DNA from 4 places in the Methylobacterium sp. FW102-HT35C08 genome. Region 1 is predicted to be linked to each of the others. Evidence: predicted binding sites of a transcription regulator. Region 1 holds the regulator's gene; each other region holds the start of a gene.
What was found. Region 1 encodes PhoB, which activates phosphate uptake and scavenging genes when phosphate is short. Its sites were predicted from a motif close to TGTCATNNANCTGTCAT; they were not measured.
Positions count from the first base shown of each region.

Region 2: AC3WSN_RS25830 (inorganic phosphate transporter) is a predicted target of PhoB. The motif match lies at 2,368-2,384, and genes of this name have one in related genera.
Region 3: AC3WSN_RS12845 (CorA family divalent cation transporter) is a predicted target of PhoB. The motif match lies at 1,978-1,994, and genes of this name have one in related genera.
Region 4: AC3WSN_RS18460 (UDP-2,3-diacylglucosamine diphosphatase) is a predicted target of PhoB. The motif match lies at 2,307-2,323, and genes of this name have one in related genera.

Region 1 covers NZ_JBYTCL010000002.1:534,136-537,779, reverse strand. The annotation lists gene AC3WSN_RS02640 (protein-disulfide reductase DsbD family protein) at 1-1,427, shown strand, start outside; gene phoB (phosphate regulon transcriptional regulator PhoB) at 1,608-2,303, opposite strand; gene phoU (phosphate signaling complex protein PhoU) at 2,492-3,211, opposite strand; gene pstB (phosphate ABC transporter ATP-binding protein PstB) at 3,322-3,644, opposite strand, start outside.
Region 2 covers NZ_JBYTCL010000002.1:5,399,534-5,403,177, forward strand. The annotation lists gene AC3WSN_RS25820 (Ros/MucR family transcriptional regulator) at 1-345, shown strand, start outside; gene AC3WSN_RS25825 (hypothetical protein) at 349-600, shown strand; gene AC3WSN_RS25830 (inorganic phosphate transporter) at 687-2,315, opposite strand; gene AC3WSN_RS25835 (ceramide glucosyltransferase) at 2,624-3,644, shown strand, end outside.
Region 3 covers NZ_JBYTCL010000002.1:2,698,996-2,702,639, forward strand. The annotation lists gene AC3WSN_RS12840 (methyl-accepting chemotaxis protein) at 1-749, opposite strand, end outside; gene AC3WSN_RS12845 (CorA family divalent cation transporter) at 950-1,936, opposite strand; gene groES (co-chaperone GroES) at 2,149-2,439, shown strand; gene groL (chaperonin GroEL) at 2,514-3,644, shown strand, end outside.
Region 4 covers NZ_JBYTCL010000002.1:3,880,704-3,884,347, forward strand. The annotation lists gene AC3WSN_RS18450 (D-2-hydroxyacid dehydrogenase) at 1-544, opposite strand, end outside; gene AC3WSN_RS18455 (aminotransferase class V-fold PLP-dependent enzyme) at 648-1,856, opposite strand; gene AC3WSN_RS18460 (UDP-2,3-diacylglucosamine diphosphatase) at 2,374-3,189, shown strand; gene AC3WSN_RS18465 (glycosyltransferase family 4 protein) at 3,201-3,644, shown strand, end outside.

The DNA of each region.
Region 1 (3,644 bases):
GCCCGACCGAGCCGGCGCCCGCCGCGCTGCCGGGCGTCCTCACCCTCGAGGAGGTCACCGATGCTGGTCCCCGCCGGCTCGCCTTCGCGTATGGCGACGAGCCGGTCTTGCCGACGGCGGCTCCGGCCACGACGCTGGAAGCGCCCGCGGCACGGGCGATCGCGCCCGATTTCGACGCGCTGACGCTCGCGACCGCGGCGGCCTTCGCGTTCCTCGGCGGCCTGATCCTCAACTTGATGCCGTGCGTCTTCCCGGTCCTGTCGATCAAGGTTCTCGGCCTGATCCGGCATGCCGGCGAGAGCCCGGGCCGGCTGCGTCTCCACGGCCTGGCCTACACGGCGGGCGTGCTGGCGAGCTTCCTGGGCCTCGCAGCGCTGCTGATCGCCCTGAAGGGTGGCGGGGCGGCGATCGGCTGGGGCTTTCAGCTGCAATCGCCGGACGTGGTGGCGGGGCTGGCCTATCTGTTGTTCGCGATGGGCCTCAGCCTGTCGGGCGTCGTCCATGTCGGCGGCCGGCTTGCCGGCCTCGGAGACGGCCTCGCCCGGCGCGCGGGCCTGAGCGGCTCGTTCTTCACGGGCGTGCTCGCGACGCTCGTGGCTACGCCCTGCACGGCGCCGTTCATGGGCTCGGCGGTGGGCTTCGCGCTGACCCAGAGCGCCGGCGTGGCGCTCGCGGTGTTCGCGAGCCTCGGCCTCGGTCTCGCCCTGCCCTTCCTCGCGCTGACACTCTGGCCGCCGGCCCTGCGGGCGCTGCCGCGGCCCGGCGCCTGGATGGAGGTTCTCAAGCAGATCCTGGCCTTCCCTGTCTACGCAACGGTGGCGTGGCTGGTCTGGGTGCTGGCGCAGCAGGTCGATCCGCGCGGGCTGCTGGCGGCGCTGATCGGGCTGGTTCTGGTCGGCTTCGCCGCCTGGGCCTGGGAGCGCGGACGCGCCGCCGCGCCCCGCACCGGTCGGATCGCCCAGGCCGCCGCAATCCTGGCGATCGTCGCCGTCGGGGCCCTCGCCGTGACCCTCCCGCAGCAGCGCATGCTCCCGTCGGCGCAGGCCGCTGCCGACGGGATCGAGCCGTTCACGCAGGCGCGCCTCGACTCGCTGGTAAGCGCCCGCCGCCCGGTCTTCATCGATATGACGGCGGCGTGGTGCATCACCTGCGCGGTGAACGAGGCGACCTCGCTCAACACCAAAGCCGTGCGGGCGGCGATGGCGGAGCGCGGCGTGACCTACATGAAGGGCGACTGGACCAACCAGAATCCCGAGATCACCCGCCTGCTGGAGAAGTACGGGCGCAGCGGCGTGCCGCTCTACCTGCTTTATGCCGGGACCGGGGAGCCCCAGGTGCTGCCGCAGATCCTGACCGAGGGAACGGTTCTGGCGGCGCTGGACGCGGTCCCGACCGCGTCCGGCCGGAGCGCGGCGCTGGCCCGCTGAGCCTTTCCGGGGTCCGAGCCCCTAGGGCATCGATGCGCTCGGTCGCAGTCTTCGCGAGCGGAGTGAAGCAATCCAGCAGCGCCACGCCAACCGGCCGCGCGCCGCCCCGGGACACGTCGCTGAACGCGTGACGACGGCGCGCCGGACCGAAGTTCCTTTCGGACAGCCCGTGCGGCCGCCTCACGCCTCCAGCGAGAAGGTCTCGTCGAAGGCGTAGCCCGAGCCGCGGACCGTGCGGATCGGATCGGCCTGGCGCGGGCCGTTCAGCGCCTTGCGCAGGCGCCCGACATGCACGTCCACCGTGCGCTCGTCGATGTAGACGTCGTGGCCCCAGACCCCGTCGAGGAGCTGCTCGCGGGAGAAGACCCGGCCCGGGGCCAGCATCAGGAATTCCAGCAGCCGGAACTCGGTCGGGCCGAGATGCAGCTCCTCGCCGCCGCGGCGGACGCGGTGGCCGGTGCGGTCGAGTTCGAGATCGCCGGCGGCCAGCCGGTCCGAGCTGTGGGCAGGCTTGGCCCGGCGCAGCAGCGCGCGGATCCGGGCCAGCAGCTCCGGCACGGAGAACGGCTTGACGATGTAGTCGTCGGCGCCTGTGCCGAGACCGCGAATCCGGTCGCCCTCCTCGCCGCGGGCGGTGAGCATGATCACCGGCAGCCGCTCGGTCTCCCGGCGCGCCCGGATCCGGCGGCAGAGCTCGATCCCCGAGAGGCCGGGCAGCATCCAGTCGAGCAGGACGAGATCGGGAATCCGCTCGGCCAGGAGCAGCTCCGCATCGTCGCCGCGGGCCGCCGCGTCGACGAGGAAGCCCTCGGCCTCAAGGTTGTAGCGCAGCAGCGTGGTCAGCGCCTCCTCGTCCTCGACGATCAGGACTTGCATGCTCACGTTCGAAGACCCGTTCCCGAGGCGGCGCCACACAGCCTGCCGACACCCCGACGCGCATCGGAGCGGACGTGCAGGCGGAGGGTGCGGGAGGCGCCGCTCAGCCTCAACCCGCACCCTCCGATTCTCCGACCGCGCCCCACAGGAGAGAGCGCAGGCCGGCGCGTGAAATCAGGCCGGCCCGCCTACGGAGCCTGCACCCCGTCCACGGTCGCGTAGTTCGACGCGTCGTTTTTCGGCCGGTCGCCCGCCAGCGTCTCGCCGGTGGCGAGGTAGTGGATCGTCTCGGCGATGTTGGTGGTGTGGTCGCCGATCCGCTCGACGTTCTTGGCGCAGAACAGCAGATGCGTGCAGAACGAGATGTTGCGCGGATCCTCCATCATGTAGGTCAGGAGTTCGCGGAACAGGGAATTGTACAGGGCGTCGATCTCGCCGTCGCGCTCCCAGACATCGTGGGCCGCCTGGACGTCGCGGCTCGCATAGGCGTCGAGCACGTCCTTGAGCTGACCCTCGGCGAGGTCGCTCATGTGGCGGACGCCGAGCACGATCTTCTGGGCCGGCGCCTGGTCGGAGATCGCCACCACCCGCTTGGCGACGTTCTTCGCGAGATCGCCGATCCGCTCGAGATCGCCGGAGACGCGGATCGCCGAGATGGTCTCGCGCAGGTCGATGGCCAGGGGCTGGCGCCGGGCGATCAGCAGGACCGCGCGCTCTTCGATGTCCCGCTGCAGCGCGTCGAGGCGCTTGTCGGCGAGGATCACCGCCTGGGCGAGCGTGTCGTCCCGGCGCACGAGGGCGTCGGTCGCCTCAGCGGTCATCTTCTCGGCCACGCCGCCCATCTCCGAGATCGAGCGACGCAGGTTCTCCAGGTCGGTGTCGTAGGAGGTGACGATATGGCCGGGCATGGCGGATCCTTCGATGGGGTCCCGGGGACGGCCCTCCGGGAGGCTTGCGGGATCCGCCGGCGCGCTGGAGACGCGATGCGGCGGTCCCGGGACCGGAGCGGCCCGGCAGACTAGCCGAACCGGCCGGTGATGTAGTCCTGCGTGCGGCGTTCCGTCGGGTTCATGAACATCCGGTTGGTCGGACCGAACTCGACGAGCTGTCCCAGATACATGAAGGCGGTGAACTGCGAGATGCGCGCCGCCTGCTGCATGTTGTGGGTGACGATCACGATGGTGAACTCGTCGCGCAGCTGCTCGATCAGCTCCTCGATGCGGCCCGTGGAGATCGGGTCGAGGGCCGAGGTCGGCTCGTCGAACAGGATCACCTCCGGCTTCTGCGCCACCGTCCGGGCGATGCACAGGCGCTGCTGCTGGCCGCCCGACAGGCCGGTCC
Region 2 (3,644 bases), 4.9 Mb from region 1:
GCCTACGTGTCCCGCAATGCCGTCGGAATGGCCGACCTGCCCGGCCTCATCGACCAAGTTCATTCGGCGATCTCGGTCCTCCGGGGCGGCGGCTCGGGCGCAAACTCAGCCGGGCTGACGCCCGGGCAGGTCGAGGCCTCGATCCAGCGCGACGGCCTGATCAGCTTCATCGACGGCCGCTCGTATAAGACGATGAAGCGCCACCTGACGGCGAACGGCCTGACGCCCGAGCGCTACCGGGCCAAGTACGGCCTGCCGGCCGATTACCCGATGGTCGCCCCGGGCTACGCCGCCAGGCGGTCGGAGATTGCCCGGGCGATCCAGCTCGGACAGAAGGCCGGCTGAGCCATGGCGTCCGGCCTTTCGCAGGCTCCGGACCGGTCGCCGGAACCGCGTCCGGACACGGCGCGGTCTCGGGACGCCCTGGAGCGCGTTGCCCGGACGCTCGGCGTCCCGGTCACGACCTTCTTCCCGGACGAGGACCGTCCGGACGCGGCGATCGCGCAGGCGGCCGACCTCGTCTCCGCCTTCGTGGCAATCGAGAACCCGGCCGCGCGCCGGACCTGCCTGGCCTTCGTGCGGGCCATGTCGAGTTCCTGAGGAGTCGGGGGGCACCTCAGGAGGCTGGGTCGGAGACTGTTCGTTCCGTTGCGCGGGGCGGCTGCGGTCACCGGCCCAGCCACGCGTCAGAACAGGTGGCGCAGGAGGAAGAACAAGAGCGCCGCGAGCGTGATCGCCGCCGGCAGGGTCAGGATCCAGGCCAGCGCCATGTTGCGCACCGTCGACGTCTGGAGCCCGGAGCCGTTGGCGGCCATCGTGCCGGCCACGCCCGAGGACAGGATATGTGTGGTCGAGACCGGCAGGCCGTAGAGCTCGGCCAGCCCGATCGTGCCGGCGGCCACGATCTCGGCCGAGGCGCCCTGGGCGTAGGTGAGATGGGTCTTGCCGATCTTCTCGCCCACCGTCACGACGATGCGCTTCCAGCCGACCATGGTGCCAAGCCCGAGGGCGAGGGCGACGCAGACCTTCACCCAGCCCGGGATGTAGCGGGTGCCGTCGTTGAGCAGGCTGGAATAGCGTTTCAGCGTCGCCTTGTCGGTCTCGGAGAGGTCGGCCCCGGTGCCCGGCAGCAGCCGCACCGCGTCGGCGGCGAGGTACATGTCGCTGCGCAGGTTCTGCGTCTGGGCGGCCGGCACGGTCCGGATCGCCCCGTAACTCTTCACGCTTGCGGCGATGTCGTTCGAGAGCGCCGCGAGCGCGGCATAGACCGGCGGCTGGTCGAGCGCCTTCGTCTTCAACGCCTCCGTCACCGTCCGGCGCGCCGCGGCGGCGTCCGGCGCCGGTGCGCCGGGGGCGCGGGCGGAGAAGACCTGGCTCGCCGCCGTCGAGCTCTGCACGAAGGCCGGAGTCGTGTCGTCCGCCATGGTGCGGTTCAGCGCGTAGGCGGTCGGGGCGGCGCCGATCAGGATCAGCATGATCAGGCCCATGCCCTTCTGCCCGTCATTGCCGCCGTGGAAGAAGGAGACCAGCGTGCAGGTCAGGATCAGCAGGCCGCGGATCCACAGGGGCGGGGGCGTATCGCCCTTCGGCGCCTCGTAGAGGTCCTTGCGGCGCACGGCGAACTTGAGCGCGAGCAGCAGCAGGGCCGCCAGCACGAAGCCGCAGACGGGCGAGAACAGCAGCGCCTTGAACACGTTGAGCGCCTGAGTCCAGTCGACCCCGGAGGTGCCGTCGCCGCCGTTCATCAGCTGGTTGGCGAGGCCGACGCCGAGCACCGAGCCGATCAGCGCGTGGGACGAGGAGTTCGGCAGGCCGAAGGCCCAGGTCCCCAGATTCCAGATGATCGCGGCCAGCAGCAGCGCGAAGATCATCGCGTAGCCGGCATGGGAGCCGACATTCAGGATCAGCTCCACCGGAAGCAGGGTGACGATGGCGTAGGCCACCGCCCCGGAGGAGAGCATCACCCCGAGGAAGTTGAAGAAGCCCGACCAGATCACCGCCACGAGCGGCGGCAGCGAGTGCGTGTAGATCACCGTGGCGACCGCGTTGGCGGTGTCGTGGAAGCCGTTCACGAACTCGAAGCCGAGCGCGATCAGCAGCGCGAGCCCGAGCAGCGCGAAGGCGCCGTAGGCCAGCGGCGCCTCGCCGACCGCGTTCATGTCGGCGATCAGGCTCACGACGGCGTAGGAGAGCCCCGCCACCAGCACGAGCAGGAAGGCGACGAGGCCGCCCAGATGCATCCCGTGATCGAGGCGCGGGCCGCCCTCGGGCCTGCCTCGCGCGGCGCCCGACGGTATCACGGCGGAATCGGACATGCAGCCTCGCGCGAAATCATTTTTGGTGGTGAGCCGGGATTAAAATGCGCGCGTGACGGCCCGGTGACACAGCGCCCGTGACCGGTCGTGGAGACCGTATCCGATCAGCTGGGACCTTAGGATCAACGCGGGCGTCTCCGCCTAGCCTGTCTTCACCGCCGAAGATCCGGTCGCCGATCGATGAACGACGCGCCCGGGCCGGGTGACCGGCCGCTCCGACAGTCGCCTCGCCGTCAGGCGGCTGTCACACGCCTGACGCGATCGGGCCGCTAGCGACCGGGCCGCGCACGAGCGAACGAGAGATCCGCATGATTGACGCCACGGTGCCGGCCCTGTCGTTCGGCGCGCTCCTGGCCCTCATCCAGATCGGCAGCATCGCCATCGCGGGGCGACGCCTCGGGCAGGTGCACGGCCCGTCGCGGTTTCCGGCAGGCGCGCCCGTCTCGCTGATCCGCCCGCTTCACGGGCTGGAATCCTACAGCGAGGAGATGCTGATCCGGAGCTTCCGCCTCGATTATCCGGCCTACGAGCTGATCTTCTGCGTGGCCGATCCGGGCGATCCGATCGTGCCGATGGTGGAGCGCCTGATCGCCGCCCACCCGCAGGTGCCCGCCCGCCTGATCCTCGGCGATGAGCGGATCAGCGAGAACCCGAAGCTGAACAACTGCCTGCGCGGCTGGCACGCCGCCGCCCACGACTGGGTTGTCCTGGCCGATTCCAACGTGGCCATGCCGCCGGACTACCTGCAGCGCCTCCAGGCGGCGTGGCGCGCCGATACCGGCCTGGTCTGCTCCACCCCCGCCGGGGCGCGCCCGGGCAGCTTCATGGCCGAGGTGGAATGCGCCTTCCTCAACACCCTGCAGGCGCGCTGGCAATACGCCGCCGAGGCCTTTGGGCTGGGCTTCGCGCAGGGCAAGAGCATGCTCTGGCACAAGCCGTTCCTGGACCAGCGGGGCGGCCTTCAGGCGCTGGCCGCCGAAATCGCCGAGGACGCGGCCGCCACCAAGCTGGTGCGCGCGGCCGGCAAGCGCGTCCACCTCGTGGCGAGCCCGTTCGAGCAGCCGTTGGGCCCGCGCGGCTTCCGGGAGGTCTGGTCCCGGCAGCTCCGCTGGGCGCGCCTGCGCCGCGTGACCTTCCCGCTGTTCTTCGCGCCCGAGATCGGCAGCGGCGTCCTGCTGCCGGCGCTCCTCGTCGCCCTCTGGGCCGGCAGCCTCGCGGGCCTTGCCGGCGCTGCCGGCCTCGCCGCCCTGTGCTATGGCGCCGAGCACCGGCTCGCGCTCCGCGCGGGCTGGCACCGTTCGCCCCGCATGCTGGCGGCCTTCCTGGTGC
Region 3 (3,644 bases), 2.2 Mb from region 1:
TCGGTCTCCATGTTCACCTGCGCGGTGACGACGGCCCAGGTCAGCATCGGCCCGAGGTAGCGGCCCTTCTCGTCGTTCACCGCCGTGACCTGCAGGTTGAGCGTCTCCGGCCCGACCTTGATCTTGGTGGTGTGCGGCAGCCGGCTGGCATCGGCCAGCATGGTGCGCTGGTGGTGCGGGTTCTTGTGGAAGACGTCGAACGAACTGCCGAGCATCGCGTCGACCTTGATCGGCAGGTGCTGCTCGATCGTCGACAGGGTCTTGCGCGACGTGGCGTTCAGGTAATCGATCTTGAAATCGTCGGTCATGTCGGCGGTCATGACCGCAACCGGCACATTGTCGATCATCGTCAGGAGGCGGGTAATCTCCTTCTTCTTCGCCGAGATGTCGGAGGCGAACTTGACCACCTTCACCGGCTGGCCCTTCGCGTCGAGGATCGGGTTGTAGGTCGCCTCGAGCCAGATCGTGGTACCGTCCTTATCGATCCGGGGAAATTCCCCGGTCACGTAGTGGCCGGCCTTCAGCCTGTCCCAGAACGCCGCATATTCGGCGGTTGCGGCATAGGCGTCTTCAACGAAGATGCGGTGATGCTTGCCGACGACATCATTGAGCGCGTACTTCATCACCTTAAGGAAGTTTTCGTTCGCATGCAGCACGCGGCCGTCCAGCGCGAACTCGATGATGGCCAAGGACCGGTCGAGCGCCTCGATCTTGGCCTGCGCCTCGCTGTACGTTGCTCGCTTGAACATGGTCACAATTGGTTCCTCCGGACGGCTCTATAGCTTCCGTTCGGTTAACAACGCGCTAATCGATGTCCAAATGCGATATCGCCATCGCTGAATGCTGCGGAAGATACGGTCTGCCGAAATGGTTTTCACGCCTTCATCGCATTAAAAATCGAAATTTGCTATAGAAATATCTGATATTGACTATAATGAACTTGCCAATATCAGAACCAGCCGCGGAGACGGAAGTAAATCACCGGCGCGATCGCGCTGAGCAGGATCAGGCCGAGCGCGTAGGGATAGCCGTAGGCCCATTCCAGCTCCGGCATGTGCTTGAAGTTCATGCCGTACATCGAGGCGATCAGCGTCGGCGGGACACCGACCACCGAGACGACCGTCAGCACCCGGAAGACGTTGTTCTGCTCGATGTTGATCAGGCCCAAAGCCGCGTCGAGGAGGAATTGCACGTTCTCGGCGAGCCGGGTCTCGAACTCGTCCAGGGACTCGATGTCCCTTCGGATCGTATCGAAGCGCCCATCCTCGGGCAGGCCGAGCCCATCGCAGGCGGCCGACACGAACGGGACGATCCGCTCCAGCCCGAGCAGGCTCGCGCGAATCTTGCCCAGCACCTTCCCGCGGTTGCTGATGCCGCGCAGGATCCGGCGCAGGGCGAGGTCGCGGCGGCGGGGCGGCGGGCTCTCCAGCCGGCGGCGGTCTGCGCCGCGGACGTCGAAGTCGAAGATCCGGGTCGAGAGGGAATCGAGTTCCGACGCCATGTCCTCGAGGGCGTCCGCGAGGCTGTCGACCAGCTCCTCCAGGACGACGAGGAAGATCTCGCTCGGGGCCGTGCTGCCGTCGCCGTCCGCGATGCGCTTCGCGGAGGAATCGAAGGCGCGGAGGTCGTGGAAACGGATCGTGACGAGATGGTCCTTGGTCAGCAGGAAGCCCAGCGGCTTCAACTGCGACGCGCTCTGCTCGAAGGTGATCATCGGCGTCGACAGTGAGAGCCCGCCCTTCACCCGCCGCAGGCGGCTCGACGTCTCGACCTCCGAGAGCGCCGCGCGGGACGGGACGCGCAGGCCGGTCGCGGTCTCGACGGCCTTGGCCTCCTCCGGCGTCGGGTCGTTCAGGTCGAGCCACACGGTGTTGTGCGCGATCGGGCTGCCGGGTTGCAGCGCCACCGGGCCTTCAGGTCCGTGCAGGCTCAGCATGAGAGCGCGTTATCCATGTGGGAGACAGAGAGCCGCAAGCGCGTCATCGCACCGTCGCGCGGGGGTGCGACAGCCTTGACTCGGAACCGGAGCGGGCCTATCTCGCGGCCGTCTTTGGCACTCGCCGAGACAGAGTGCTAACAGTCGAGTTCGCAAGCGGTCCCGCCGGCCGCATCAACGCCAACTCTAGACCTGAAGCAAGAGGGCAGCTCATGAAGTTCCGTCCGCTGCACGACCGCGTGGTCGTCCGTCGCATCGAAGGCGAAGAGAAGACCAAGGGCGGCATCATCATCCCGGACACCGCCAAGGAGAAGCCGCAGGAGGGCGAGGTTGTCGCCGTCGGTCCCGGCGCCCGCGACGAGTCCGGCCGCGTCAACGCGCTCGACGTCAAGGCCGGCGACCGCGTCCTGTTCGGCAAGTGGTCCGGCACCGAGGTCAAGATCGACGGTCAGGACCTCCTGATCATGAAGGAATCCGACATCATGGGCGTCGTCGCCGCCTGATCGGACCATCCGTCCCCGCCCTTTGAGGCCGCCTGAGGCCTTGGGGCAGAACCCAACCAGACAAGAGGCAAACCATGGCAGCGAAAGACGTTCGTTTCTCCGCCGACGCCCGCGATAAGATGCTGCGCGGCGTCGACATCCTCGCCGACGCGGTGAAGGTGACGCTGGGCCCGAAGGGCCGCAACGTCGTAATCGAGAAGAGCTTCGGCGCCCCGCGCATCACCAAGGACGGTGTGACGGTCGCCAAGGAGATCGAGCTCGCCGACAAGTTCGAGAACATGGGCGCCCAGATGGTGCGCGAAGTGGCCTCGAAGACCAACGACATCGCGGGTGACGGCACCACCACTGCGACCGTGCTGGCCCAGGCCATCGTCCGCGAGGGCGCCAAGTACGTCGCCGCCGGCATCAACCCGATGGACCTGAAGCGCGGCATCGACCTCGCCACCCAGGCCGCCGTGAAGGACATCATCGCGCGCGCCAAGAAGGTCTCGACCTCCGATGAGGTCGCCCAGGTCGGCACGATCTCCGCCAACGGCGACAAGGAGATCGGCGAGATGATCGCCCACGCCATGCAGAAGGTGGGCAACGAGGGCGTGATCACGGTCGAGGAGGCGAAGACCGCCGAGACCGAGCTCGACGTCGTCGAGGGCATGCAGTTCGACCGTGGCTACCTCTCCCCGTACTTCATCACGAACGCGGAGAAGATGGTCGCCGAGCTTGAGGACCCCTACATCCTCATCCACGAGAAGAAGCTCTCCTCGCTCCAGGCCATGCTGCCGGTGCTTGAGGCCGTGGTCCAGACCGGCAAGCCGCTCCTGATCATCGCCGAGGACATCGAGGGCGAGGCTCTGGCCACGCTGGTGGTCAACAAGCTCCGCGGCGGCCTGAAGGTCGCGGCCGTCAAGGCGCCGGGCTTCGGTGACCGCCGCAAGGCGATGCTCGAGGACATCGCGATCCTGACCAAGGGCCAGATGATCGCCGAGGATCTCGGCATCAAGCTCGAGAACGTGACGCTCCCCATGCTCGGCCGCGCCAAGCGCGTGCGCATCGAGAAGGAGAACACCACGATCATCGACGGCGTCGGCGAGAAGTCCGACATCGAGGGCCGCATCTCGCAGATCAAGGCGCAGATCGAGGAGACCACCTCGGACTACGACCGTGAGAAGCTGCAGGAGCGCCTGGCCAAGCTCGCGGGCGGCGTCGCG
Region 4 (3,644 bases), 3.3 Mb from region 1:
CCTGCGGGAAGACGTCGTAGGCGAGGACCTTCATGCCGAGCGCCTCGGCGCGCTTGGCGATCGACTTGCCGAGCGCCCCGTAGCCGACGATGCCGAGCGTCGAGCCGGCGATGTCGTAGATCGGGTAGTCGAAGTAGCAGAACTGCTTGGACTTCGCCCAATCGCCGCGCCGCACCGAGTTGGCGTAGGGCACGATCGCCCGGCGCAGGGCGAACATCAGACCGACCACGTGCTCCGGCACGGTGTTGAACGCGTAGTTGCGGATGTTGACGACGGTAATGCCCTGCTGTTTGGCCTGGGCCTTGTCGACCACGTCGGTGCCGGTGGCGGCCACCGCGATCAGCTTCAGGTCGGGCAGCTGCTTCAGCGTCTCGGCCCGCATCGGGACCTTGTTGATCAGCGCGATCTCCGCCCCCTGGAGGCGGGACACGATCTCTTCCGGCGTCCAGGTCGACTCGTGCTCGACGTATTCGTGGGGGAAGTTGAACGGTCGGACCCTGGCATCGAGGGATTCACGATCCAGGAACACGATCTTCTTGGTCATAGGACCCCTCTCGGACGACGGGCGGTTTCCTCGATAGTCTTGGTCTTACTTGCGCGTCGGGGCGGGCCCGGCAACCCGGTCCCGCCCCGATCGCGTGCGCCGATCACGCCTTATGCAGCGGATTCTCGCGCAGGTAGCTGGAAGCGGCGGCGACGCCCGAGCCCGGCGTGACCTTGATGCCGCAATCGAGCATGGCCATCTCGGCGCCCGCGATGGCGCCCAGCAGCGACAGCTCGTTCAGGTCGCCCAGGTGACCGATGCGGAACACCTTGCCGGCAACTTTGGAGAGGCCTGCGCCCAGCGAGAGGTTGTAGCGCTCGTAGGCGTGGGTGATCACCTTGGCGGCGTCGGCGCCCTCCGGCACCACGATCGCCGTGACCGTGTCGGAGTTCCACTTCGGCTCCTTGGCGCAGGGCTTGAGCCCCCAGGCCGCCACGGCCTGACGGGTCGCCTCGCCGAGCACGTGATGGCGGTGGTAGACGTTCTCCAGCCCCTCCTCCTTCACGATCGCCAGGGCCTCGCGCAGGCCGTAGAGCAGCGGCAGGACGGGGGTGTAGGGGAAGTAGCCGGTGGCGTTGGCGGCCAGTTGGTCCTTCCAGGCGAAGTAGGCGTGGCCGAGCCGGTCGTTGCGGCCGGTGCCGCCCTCGGCGATCTTGAGCGCCTTCGGGCTGATGCAGATCAGGCCGAGGCCGGCCGGCAGCATGAAGCCCTTCTGCGAGCCCGCGATGGCGCAATCGACCTTCCAGTCGTCCATGTAGAACGGCAGCGAGCCGATCGACGAGATGCCGTCCACGAACAGCAGCGCCGGGTGGCCGGCGGCGTCGATCGCCTTGCGGACCGCGCCGATATCGCTGGTGACGCCCGTGGCCGTCTCGTTGTGGACGACCATCACGGCCTTGATGGCGTGATCCTTGTCGGCCCGGAGCGCCTCCTCGATCTTCTGCGGATCGGCGCCGGCGCCCCACTCCTCGTCCTGGACGATGACGTCGAGGCCGAGGCGCTGGGCCATGTCGACCCACAGGTGGCTGAACTGGCCGTAGCGGGCGGTGAGCACCTTGTCGCCGCGGCAGAGGGTGTTGGACAGGGCCGATTCCCAGATGCCGGTGCCCGAGGACGGGAACAGGATGACCGTCCCGTTGGTCGAGCCGAACACCATCTTGGAGTCCTGCAGGAGCGGCTTCACCAGCTCGGGAAAGCTCGGCGAGCGGTGATCCTCGGACTGCACGTGCATGGCGCGCAGGACGCGCTCCGGGATGTTGGTGGGACCCGGGATGAAGAGGTGGTTGCGACCGGGGCGCCGGGTTGCGGCCATGATGTTTCCTCCGAAAAGTCCATTGTGGGCGAGCGTGAACCCGCGCCGGGTTGTTCAAGCGTCCTCAGGGAGTCGGTCCGGCGCCGTCGAAAGCGGCTCGCGCCGCACCCCCTCGAACGCCATCCTCTGCCGTGATCGGGGGGCCTCAGCGGAGCGGCAGGCGGCCTCACGCCGCTCGCGTCGCGGCACGCCCCCGCGCGCCGGTCGCCTCCGAAATGCCGTCCCGTCCAACGGCCTCAGGGCCGTCCTCGCCGCCTTCCTGTCAAGGTCCGGCCGAGCTCGTGCCGAGCCGCCGGTTCTTGGCATTATGAGGCGGCAGGGCCGGAAAGGAAAACCGGAAAAACTTCCGGAACTTGGCAAAAAAATTTTTTGTGCGGCGCAACGAAGACGATCTCCGGTTGAGAGGCTTCGCCGCGCCGCATCCGATCCGTCTCCGCGGCCCAGGACCCGCGTCATCAAACTGAGATGCGATCGCGCTCTGGATCCCGACACCGTACAGCCGCCGGGAGAGGGTGCCGTGGCCGAGGTTGAGGAGATGCCGGTCCGGGTTCGGACGCTGTTCCTGTCCGACCTGCATCTCGGCACGCGCGGCTGCCAGGCCGGGCTGCTGCTGTCGTTCCTGAAGGATTACGACGCCGATACGATCTACCTCGTCGGCGACATCGTGGATGGCTGGCAGCTGCGCTCCGGATGGTACTGGCCGCAGGAGCACAACGATGTCGTGCAGAAGCTGCTGCGCAAGGTCCGCAAGGGGACCCGCATCGTCTACCTGCCGGGCAACCACGACGAGTTCCTGCGCGACTATGTCGGCACCAATTTTGGCGGGATCGAGCTGGCGGAGACCGCGATCCACGAGGCGGCCGACGGCCGGCGCTACCTCGTGATCCACGGCGACCAGTTCGACATGGTGGTGCGCCACTCGCGCTGGCTCGCCCATCTCGGCGACGGCGCCTACACGCTGGCTTTGTCCCTCAACACCGTGATCAACAAGGCGCGGCGGCGACTCGGCCTGTCCTACTGGTCGCTCTCCGCCTGGGCGAAGCTGCGCGTGAAGAACGCCGTCAGCTTCATCGGCCGCTTCGAGACGATCCTGGCCGACGAGGCGCGCCGGCAGGGCGCCGACGGCGTGATCTGCGGCCACATCCACCATGCGGCCGACCGGCCGATCGGCGATCTGCGCTACCTCAACACCGGCGACTGGGTCGAATCCTGCACCGGCCTAGTCGAGCACTATGACGGCCGCATCGAGGTGCTGCACTATCCGAGCGTCCTGCGGGCCCGCAGGGCCGAGAGCGTCCCGGACACGCTGCCGGGCCGGCGCGCGGTGGCGTGAGGTCACCGCCCGTGAAGCTCCTCATCGCCAGCGATGCCTGGCACCCGCAGGTGAACGGCGTGGTGCGCTCCCTGGAGCAGATGGTGTGGCGCGCGCCGGAGCACGGCTTCGAGACCGCTTTGCTGACGGTGGCGGATTTCCGCTCGCTGCCGCTGCCGGGCTATCCGGAGATCCGCCTCGCCTATGCCGGGCGGGAGCGGGTGGCCGCGCGCTGGAACGCGGAGCGGCCGACCCACGTCCACATCGCGACTGAAGGCCCCGTGGGCCTGGCGGCGCGGCGCTACTGCCTCGCCCATGCGCTGCCCTTCACCACGAGCTACCACACGCGCTTCCCCGAGTACCTTGCAGCCCGGGCCCCCGTGCCGGAGGCTTGGTCCTACGCCTATCTGCGCCGCTTCCACGGCGCCGCCCGGGGCACGATGGTCAGCACCGCCTCGCTGCAGGGCGAGCTGGCG